3 regions of the Caballeronia sp. LZ028 genome follow, and region 3 is predicted to be linked to each of the others. Evidence: predicted binding sites of a transcription regulator. Region 3 holds the regulator's gene; each other region holds the start of a gene.

Region 1 (3,274 bases), 860 kb from region 3:
ACAGCACCATGATGCAGCACGTGGCCCAGACCATCGTCTTGTAGCCGAACAACGGCTTCTTCGAGAACGTCGCGACCACTTCCGAGTAAATGCCGAAGGCGGGCAGAACCAGGATGTAGACCTCAGGATGACCCCAGGCCCAGATCAGGTTCAGGTAGACCATCGGGTTGCCGCCGCCGTCGTTCGTGAAGAAGTGCATGCCGAGGTAACGGTCCAGCGCCAGCAGCGCGAGCGCGACGGTCAGGATCGGGAACGTCGCCATGATCAGCACGTTCGAGCAGAACGCCGTCCACGTGAAGACCGGCATCTTCATCCACGTCATGCCGGGCGCGCGCATCTTCACGATCGTCACGAAGAAGTTCACCGCGGTGAGCAGCGTGCCGACGCCGGACAACTGCAACGCCCAGATGTAGTAGTCGACCCCGACGCCCGGATTGAACTGCGTCTCGGAGAGCGGCGGATACGCGAGCCAGCCCGTCGTCGAGAACTCGCCGATGAACAGCGACAGGTTGATCAGAATGGCGGCGACGGCCGTCATCCAGAACGACAGCGAGTTGATGAACGGGAACGCCACGTCACGCGCGCCGATCTGCAGGGGCACGACGAGGTTGAAGAACGCGACCAGCAGCGCCATGGCCATGAAGAAGATCATGATCGTGCCGTGGGCCGTGAAGATCTGGTCGAAGTGATGCGGCGGCAGATAGCCGGGCCCATCGAGCGCGATGGCCTGTTGCACGCGCATCATGACGGCGTCGGCGAAGCCGCGCACGAGCATCAGCCCGGCGACGACCAGATACATGACGCCGATGCGCTTGTGATCGACCGAAGTCAGATACTCGCGCCAGAGCCAGCCCCATTTGCCGAGTTTAGTGATAAGGCCGACCGTACCGAGCGCGAGGACCGCCATGAAGACGGTCGCCCCCATGATGATTGGCTCGTGGTACGGGATCGCCTCAAGCGTTAGTTTGCCGAACATGGCTTACCCCTTGGTTACACAATTTGCGCCTACGACCGAGTTGCCGTAGTTGTACTTCGCGACGATGTTGTTGAAGAGCTTCGGATCGACGGTCGAGAAGTAGCGCACCGCGACCTTTTCGCTCGGACGCGCGACGCCGGCGTAGACGTCCATGCTCAGATTCTCGGGCGCGTTCTTGACCTGCTTCAGCCACGCGTCGAAGTCTTTGTTGGACATGGCCAGTGCACGGAACTTCATGTCGGAGAAGCCCTTGCCGCTGTAGTTCGCCGAGATGCCTGCGTAGTCGCCTGCGTGATCGGCCATCAGGTGCAGCTTCGTCTGCATGCCCGCCATCGCGTAGATCTGGCTGCCGAGTTGCGGGATGAAGAAAGAATTCATCACCGAATCGGACGTGATGCGGAAGTTCACCGGCGTGCCGACCGGGAACGCGAGCTGGTTCACCGACGCGACGCCAAGATCCGGATAGATGAACAGCCACTTCCAGTCGAGCGCCACGACTTCGACGTTGATCGGCTTGACTTCGGATTGCAGCGGCTTGTACGGATCGAGCTCGTGCGTGGTTTTCCACGTGAGGATGCCGAGGTACAGGATGATGGCTGCGGGAATCGCCCAGACCACGACTTCGATGGCCGTGGAATGCGCCCATTTCGGCGCATACGTGGCCTTCGTGTTGGACGCGCGATAGCGCCATGCGATGAACAGGGTGAGCAGGATCACCGGGACTACGACGAGAAGCATGGCGTAAGTCGCGGTGGCGATCAGCGACGATTCCGCTGCGCCAATCACGCCTTTCGAGTCCAACACCTCCAGCTTGCATCCCGAAAGACAAAGACTGGCTATCAACCCCGATAACAATGGCACTACTAAACGTTGGGTATTTTCATTCATTGCATTCGCTGGTTTCGATGATCGAAGCGTCCCGGGAAGAACGCCGTTGCACGGCTTTGCGCCGCGTCAAGATCATGCCACGCGCGATTTTTCGCGATGACGCGAATGGTTGAAATTTTGTTTCAGATCAAGTTGATGCGACGGAGTGTCGCGCGAAGGCGGAACTTTTTGCCTACTCCGAAAGGAGCAGGCGAGTCTACAACGAAGGGATGGAATTGCGAGTGTGATAAAGCGACGTCAAAGCGTGTTCGAGCCGCGCGATGGATCGCCGCGATAACTTCGCCGGGTTCGATCGTCTCACGTGGTGGAGCCGAGCCGCGTGCCTAGGTGAAGCCACGGCTCAGGAGCCTTCTCCGGTTCTTCTCGCTAAAGCCCGGCGAGAGGCCGGGATTCCCGAATGGCATTCGATCGCTCGATTTCATCGCGCCGTCGCTGGCTCGCATCGGCAACGGCTTCGCGGTTCGAAGCGCTCCATGCGGACATGGTCGCCTGCATCACGTCGATCGGACTCCCCTTGGTGTCGATCGCAGCCAGGACGCAACCCAGAAGGTAGGTCAGCACGAACAGGAAGATGCAAGACCGGCGCGTCATGAGTTGCGGTGCATAGGCGGCAATGGCAGGAGCATTGCCTTGGTGAGCGGGAGGCGGGGGGACGCTACCCGCTTGTGTGAGAGTCGAGACATGGGAGCGGCAGTCTACGACGGAGTATGGAAACCAGAATCGGTCGATAGTTCGACTTGGGCCGAACCACGCCGGACAATGCCCAGCGCAGCGGCTGCCCCGTATGACAGATCAATGATTCTGTTGCGTGAAACCGGACCGCGATCGTTGATTCGGACGAGGACGGACGGGCTCCCTCCCGGAAGCGTGACGCGGATCCACGATCCGAGCGGTAGCGTGCGATGTGCCGCTGTCATGGCATACATGTCGAAGCGCTCGCCGCTGGCGGTGCGTCGACCGTGAAACGTTCGCCCGTACCAGGATGCAATCCCGGCTTGATGGTACGCGCGCGCGGTCGGTGTCTCGTCCGGCCGGTCGGATAAAGTGATTTCGGTCGAAACGCAATCGTCGTTTGCGGATTGAACCGGAAGGCTCGACGCGCTCGCCGGTTGGTTTGTCGAAGCGCCCTCATTGCCTAGCTCCGACAGAGAGGCTGCACATCCGGCGATCAACAGGATGCAGGCGAAGGCGCTGAGGATGCGCGGCTGAAGCATGTTCATTCGGTGCATATCGCTTTGTTCGAGAGCAAGTAACCTGACCTGACGTTCGACGGATCACGAAGCGCAGTCGGAAAGGTAGGGCAGGGGATCGACTGGCTGACGATCCCGTCTCACCTCGAAAAGCAGCGATGGCTGACCATTCGTTTGAGCGCCCATCGTCGCGATGGCTTGCCCCTTCGTTACGTCGGCC
Region 2 (3,274 bases), on a different contig from region 3:
CGCGGAAGCGAACGGCTTCATCGCTGCCTCGGACGCGTATGAGATCACGCTTGTCGGACCGGAGGAGCGCATCGTGCGCGCGTCGAACGGCACGCGGCTCGTCGCGGATCTGCCGTTCGACAAAGCCGATCGCCATTACGGCACGGCGCTCGTCGCGGGCGGTCCGAGCCTTCCCGTCGATGAACCCGATCCGCGCCTTGACGCCTGGCTCGTCGATACGGCGTCGCGCTGCGAGCGTTACGGCTCGATCTGCACCGGCGCATTCGCGCTCGGTCACGCGGGCCTGCTCGACGGCCGCAATGTCACCACGCACTGGCAGAATGCGCCGCGGCTCGCGGAGCGTTTTCCGCGCGCACGCGTCGAACTCGATCGCATTTATATGCGCGACGGCAATCTCGTCACGTCGGCGGGCGTGACGGCGGGCATCGATGTCGCGCTCGCGCTCGTCGCCGAAGATCACGGCGGGCAAGTCGCGCTCGCGGTCGCGAAACGGCTCGTCGTATTCGCGCAGCGGCGCGGCGGACAATCGCAGTTCAGCCCTTATCTGAGCGCCCCCGCCGACGACACGTCGCCGGTCGCGAAAGTGCAGGCGTACGTCATGGAGCACATCGGCGAGCGGCTGTCCGTCGCGCGCATGGCGAGCGTCGCGGGCATGAGCGAGCGCAACTTCGCGCGCGCCTTCGTGCAACTCGCGCAGTTGACGCCGCACGAGTTCGTCGAACGGGCGCGCGTCGACGCGGCGCGCAATATGCTCGAAAGCAGCGACACGCCGCTGAAAACCGTCGCCTACGACTGCGGCTTCGGCACGGCGGACCGCATGCGGCTCGTGTTCACGCGGCGGCTCGGTGTATCGCCGAATGATTATCGACTGAGCTTTCGCACGCGCTTTGTGAAGTGATCGGGGCGCTGGCGCGCCGACGCGTGACGCCGGGTTCGCTAAAATTCGAGATGAACGCGGCCCGTGCGACAGTGCGCGCGCCGCAGAATCCACCCTCGACATATCGGAACAGCGAATGACGAAACAAGAGACCGCCACGCAAGATCCCTACGAACGACGCGCACTGCTGCTGCATCTCGGCCACGTGCTGGAGTCCGTGTTTTGCCTGAGCCAATGCGCCGACGAATACGCGAGCATCGGCGAAGCGGTGAAGGGCAACGACGCGCTCGCGGGCTTCACGCTGCTCGGCTTCGTCGACGCGACCATGCCGCCGCGCGATTTCATCCGCCGTGCATCGGGTGCGTTTTTCGTTTGGCCGAAAGCGCTGCTCGATGAAACGCTGAATCGCCCGATGCTGGCGAACACCGTGAAGCACGATCTTTTCGCGGACAACGCGAAGGGCTGGAACGCCTACATGGAAGAGCGGCGCAAGGAAGTGCCGTGGTTCGGCGAGGATCTCCCCGAAGTCGCAACGAGCGCGGCGCCTGCGCACGAAGCCACGCCGGCAGCGGAAGCGGAAAAGCCGTCGCGCTATTCGACGTGGCCGTGGCCGGACAAGCCGGCCGACGCGTGATCTACTGCTTCTTGCTCATGCCGCTCGCGCCCGAGTCGAAGCCGAGTCCGTTCGGCCGGTCGGGCGCTGCGCCCTTGCCCGATGACGTCTTGCCCGGCCGCGTCTTCAGCGCATCGCTGGCATTCGCGGCGGCCGCAGCGGGCGGCGTCACGTTTTTCTCCTGATACGCGGGCGTACTGTCGTAATCGAGCTTGTTCGGTTTTTGCGGCGCCTGCTGCGCGCTCGCCACGACGGCCAATGTGCCGCCGAGCAGAATCCCCGTCATGCGCCCGAGTGTGCCGATTGTGGGTCTCATCTGCTTCCTCCCTTTGTTCTGCACGTTCTCTTCGTTCAGCAAGGCGCGGACCCGCCCGCAAGTGGCGCGCGGTCGCAGACCCGCCGATGCGTAAAGCATGCTTGTCCGCGCGCAAGGCTTGCTGCGATAGGCGGCGCGCGTCTGGCGCGCGTTGATTGTGGTCAAAGGCGCGACCGACCCTCGCTCGGACAATTCTCGCTTTTAACGTGAGTGAGCTAAAAATGAGAAAGGGTCTCGGGGCAATCGTCATGGCATGCGCGGCGTTGTTCGCGGGCGCGGCGCAGGCGGCAGGCGATGCATCGTCGAGCGATGCGATGGGCGGCATCCACGCCGGCGATGTGCTGGTTCGCCTGCGCGCGATCAGCATTCAGCCCGATGTGACAGCGGGGGGCACGCTCGGCACGCTCGGTGTCAACGTCAACAACGCGATCGTGCCGGAGCTCGATTTCACGTACATGATCCGCGATGACATCGGTGTGGAATTGATTCTCGGCACGTCGCGGCATCAGGTGACGTCGAACATCGGCGGGCTTGGCGGCGTAGGCGTGCTGCCGCCGACGCTGCTCCTGCAATATCACTTCAATCACGCGGGGCGCGTGCGTCCGTATGTCGGCGCGGGCGTGAACTATACGTACTTCTACAACGACAAGCTCAAGGCGGGCGACACGCCGGTGTCGATCAAGCACAGCAGCTTCGGCCCGGCGTTGCAGGTGGGCGTCGACGTACAGGTGGCGAAGAATTTGTTCGTCAACGCCGACGTGAAGAAGATCTGGATGCGAACGAGCGCATCGGCGGGCGGCGCCGATCTCGGCTCGCTCAAGATCGATCCGTGGGTGATCGGCCTTGGCGTCGGCATGAAGTTCTGATGCGCGGTTCATCGCGGCAAATGTGCGCCGCGCCGCGCATCGTCTGAAAGTTGGCGGAAGATGCCAGTGCTTCTGGCGTGGACGGTTCGGCGGGCGCGGTATCCTTGACAGCAGGCCCGGCGCAGACTCGCGTCGCTCGAAGTGTGTCCGAGCGGCGCAAGAAACTGCAACGACTAATAAAACCGCATCGGGGAACTGCAAGCCAATGAGACCTTCCACTTACGCGGGATTCGTTTTGCTCGCGGCGTGTGGCGCCGCCTTCGCGCAACAGCCGCTCACCGTGCCAGGCCGCAGCCAGAGCGCGTGGCAGCAATCGATCGATAACGCCGCCTGCTACGGCTACGCCAATCAGACGACCAAAGTGAACATGGCGCGCGAGTCGCAAGCGCCATCGCGCGACGCTCAGGCGCAGCGCGACACGCGCACGCTCACGCCGCCGCGTCCGGTCGAGCCGCCGTTGCCGGCGAGTGCGGCGGGCGCATCGGGTGCGCTCGCGGCGTCTGCGGCGGCGCCTGCATCGGGCGCATCGGCGGCGATCGCCGCGTCGGGTGCGTCCGGCGCGACGGGCGTGACCGCCTTGCCGCATCCCGCATCCGGCGCGA
Region 3 (3,274 bases):
CGCTCGCGCGCGCGCTCGACGCTTACGACACCTTTGGCCGCGCGGCGGAGACGAACGCGCTGAAGGTCATCATCGAAATTTGAAGTGGGCGGCCTTCAGCGGGAAGCCGTGCGGGCCGGAAAACGATGTACCGCAAAATCCTGGTTGCGCTCGATGGCAGCGAGTGCTCGCAACGCGCGCTCGACGAAGCGATCCGCATCGGCGCGCGTGCGCGAGTGAATGTCGTGTACGTGATCGACGTGGCCGCGCTTTCGTCGTATCCGGCGCAGTATCGCGTGAACGTGCGCGAGGAAGGCGGGCACGCGCTCGATATCGCGTATGCGCGCGTGATCGACGCGGGCATCGAATGCGAAACGGAACTCGCGGAGACGCGCAACGTCACCGATACGATCGCGAAGTGCCTGCAGCGCCGCGCGGTGCACATGCCCGCGGATCTCGTCGTGATGGGCACGCATGGCCGGACCGGGTTGCGCAGGCTCGCGCTCGGCAGCGTCGCGGAAGCGTTCGTCAGACGCTCGACGTGTCCGGTGCTGCTCACGCGCGCACCGAAGCATGTCGCGAAAGACGCGTGAGCCACGACGAGTGAGGCGCGCCCGCGCGATGGCCTGACCGGAGAACAATGACATGGGCCTCGGAATGCAGATCGCCTGCCTCGGCTTCGCGGGCTCGAGCGCGATCGAGCGCGAAGCGGGCGCCGAACTCGTGCGGCTTGCGGGCGTCGCGAAAGACATCGTCGATTGCAGGCTCACGATCAAGGCGTCGCTCGATCGCGCGGGACGCACCGTCTTCGACGCGCAACTGGTTCTGCTCACGCGCGATTCCGAGCAGGTCACGGTGCAACGCAGCACACACGCCGACGTGAACGCGGCGCTGCGTCATACATTCGATGACGCCGTTCAGTTGCTGCTTCAGCGCGGCGCGCCGGACGCGATTTGATCCAGATCAATACGCGCTCCGAAACCGTGGCCAAGACTAAGTGGATATGCGCTGCGCCGGCTCGCGTCGCATCAACGTTCCACGAGGTATCGGCATGATCGTTACGTTTCCGAGTCAGCCGCCCGTCTATCAGGGCGATGTCCCTTCGCTCACTTTCGCCGCCTTCGCGGACGGTGAGCCGATCGAGTGCACCATTTCGGCCGAAGCGCTGGAGGATCACTTCGGCGCGGCGTCGTGGCGTGAGGAAGATCTGCAGCAGGCGTTCGAGAGCCATCGCTCGTCGATAGAAGGCGCCGCCGAACATGTGCTGAGCCGCGTCGGCGGCACGTCGGTGATGCTGCGCAGCGGATTTTTCCGCTTTCGCGAAGCGCGCGCTCAGACTGCTTCGAGCCGCGCCTGATCGAGGATCCGCACGTCCTTGCCGCGCGCGTCGATCACGCCGGCCTTTTGCAGCCGCGAGAACATGCGGCTGACCGTTTCGATCTTCAGCCCGAGATAGCTGCCGATTTCCTCGCGCGTCATGCGCAGCACGAATTGCGCGGGCGAATAGCCGCGCGCCTTCATGCGCGTCGACAGATTGAGCAGGAAGGCCGCGACGCGCTGCTCCGCCGTCATCGTGCCGAGCAGCATCATCAGATTGGATTCGCGCACGATCTCGCCGCACATCATGCGATGAACGTGATGCTGCACCGCCTTCACTTCGCGGCACAGCAATTCGAGCAGATCGAACGGAACGATGCAGACGACGCTGTCTTCCAGCGCGATGGCGTCGCACGCGTGGCGGTCGGTGCTCACGCCGTCGAACCCGAGGGGCTCGGCCGCCAGATGAAAGCCCGTGACCTGCTCGTGTCCTTCGCGATGCATGACGACGGTCTTGAAGCAGCCGCTGCGCAGCGCATAGAGACTCTGGAAGGGATCGCCGCTGCGGAAAAGCGTTTCGCCGCGCCGCACGAAGCGCGTCGAGCTGATCATCGCGTCGAGACGCTGATAATCGACCGGCGACAAGCCGGACGGCATGCAGATGCGCTTCATCGAACACGTCGAGCAACGCGTGCTCGGCGGCTTCGCGTCGGCGTGCATGCCGGGACTGTCTGCGCTCGCGGAAATCATGCTGCGCCTCCTGTCGAACCGGATCGCGCATCGACGCGCGATCCCGCATGTCACCTGTCCAATTATGGAGTGCGCTGTCTCGAAAAAATGTCGGTGCTGGCTGATCGTGCCGTAGGCATTCGGGAAGACGTGTAGGGAAATGCCGACACGCGCCGCTTCGATTCAGGCGCTGTCGTCGTCGAAAAGCTGATGGCGCACCGCGTAGCGCACGAGCGCGGCTTCGTGGGGAATCTGCATTTTTTCGAGGATGCGCGCCTTGTAGGTGCTGATGGTCTTCGCGCTCACGCACAACGCCTCGCCGATATCGCTGATGGATTCGCCCGCGCACAGCCGCCGGAACACTTCGAACTCGCGGTTCGACAATCGCTGATGCGGTAGCGCATCGTCAGGTTCGGTGAGGCTTTGCGCGAAGCGTTCGGCCATCGCGAGGCTCACGTACGCGCCGCCCGACGCGACCTTGGCGACCGCCGCGACCAACTCCGCGCTCGCGCTTTCCTTCGTCAGATAGCCCGACGCGCCGGCCTTGAACGCGCGCGCGGCGTATTGCTGCTCGGCGTGCATCGTGAGCACGAGAATGCGCAGCGCGGGCTTTTCGTCCTTGATCTGCTTGAGCAGGTCGAGGCCGCTGCGGCCGGGCATCGACAGATCGAGCACGAGCACGTCCGCCTCCGTTGCGCGCACGAGCGCGAGCGTGCCCGGGCCGTCGCTCGCTTCGCCGGCGACCTCGAAGCCGTGCGCGTTCGCGAGGATATGGCGCAGGCCGTCGCGCACGAGCGCGTGGTCATCGGCGATCAGGACTTTCGTCGTCATGGATTCGGTTCTTCCGTTTCGCGGCCCGGCACCAGCAGAACGGGACACCGCGACAGCCGCGCGAAACCTTCCGCGACGCTGCCGAGCACGATCCGCCGCAAGCCGCGCCGCCCGTGCGTGCCCATGACGACGAGATCGGCGCGGAAATCGTCGGCGCAATGACGGATGCGCTGCGGGATGTCATCGCCGAGATACTCGACTTCGCACACGCGCGGCGTGCCCTTCACGCCCGCTTGCGTCATGCGCTCCGTGGCCGTCGCAGCGAGCCGCCGGCCTTCCTCCAGCAATGCGTCGCGCAGGCCGGGATAGAACGCGCTCGTGGCGTCGTAGGAAACGGGCTGCATGTCGACGACGAAGAGCGGCTGAATTTGCGCCGCGCTCGCGCTTGCGATCCTGATCGCCTCATCGAGGGCGTGGA

Evidence for each region. Region 3 encodes FNR, which switches genes on or off when oxygen is low (the NO sensors DNR and NnrR bind a similar motif). Its sites were predicted from a motif close to TTGATNNNNATCAA; they were not measured.
Region 1: cyoA (ubiquinol oxidase subunit II) is a predicted target of FNR. The motif match lies at 1,982-1,995, and genes of this name have one in related genera.
Region 2: QCE58_RS26835 (OmpW family protein) is a predicted target of FNR. The motif match lies at 1,958-1,971, and genes of this name have one in related genera.

The regions. Positions count from the first base shown of each region.
Region 1 covers NZ_JARUXN010000003.1:1,147,918-1,151,191, reverse strand. Annotated here, with positions in the region: gene cyoB (cytochrome o ubiquinol oxidase subunit I) at 1-976, opposite strand, end outside; gene cyoA (ubiquinol oxidase subunit II) at 980-1,864, opposite strand; gene QCE58_RS22480 (septal ring lytic transglycosylase RlpA family protein) at 2,560-3,084, opposite strand; gene QCE58_RS34140 (peptidoglycan DD-metalloendopeptidase family protein) at 3,139-3,274, opposite strand, start outside.
Region 2 covers NZ_JARUXN010000004.1:884,947-888,220, reverse strand. Annotated here, with positions in the region: gene QCE58_RS26850 (GlxA family transcriptional regulator) at 1-898, shown strand, start outside; gene QCE58_RS26845 (hypothetical protein) at 1,014-1,511, shown strand; gene QCE58_RS26840 (hypothetical protein) at 1,513-1,806, opposite strand; gene QCE58_RS26835 (OmpW family protein) at 2,055-2,672, shown strand; gene QCE58_RS26830 (hypothetical protein) at 2,878-3,274, shown strand, end outside.
Region 3 covers NZ_JARUXN010000003.1:288,907-292,180, forward strand. Annotated here, with positions in the region: gene QCE58_RS18925 (zinc-dependent alcohol dehydrogenase family protein) at 1-83, shown strand, start outside; gene QCE58_RS18930 (universal stress protein) at 126-572, shown strand; gene QCE58_RS18935 (hypothetical protein) at 625-936, shown strand; gene QCE58_RS18940 (DUF1488 domain-containing protein) at 1,031-1,336, shown strand; gene fnr (fumarate/nitrate reduction transcriptional regulator Fnr) at 1,312-2,046, opposite strand; gene QCE58_RS18950 (response regulator transcription factor) at 2,209-2,856, opposite strand; gene QCE58_RS18955 (universal stress protein) at 2,853-3,274, opposite strand, start outside.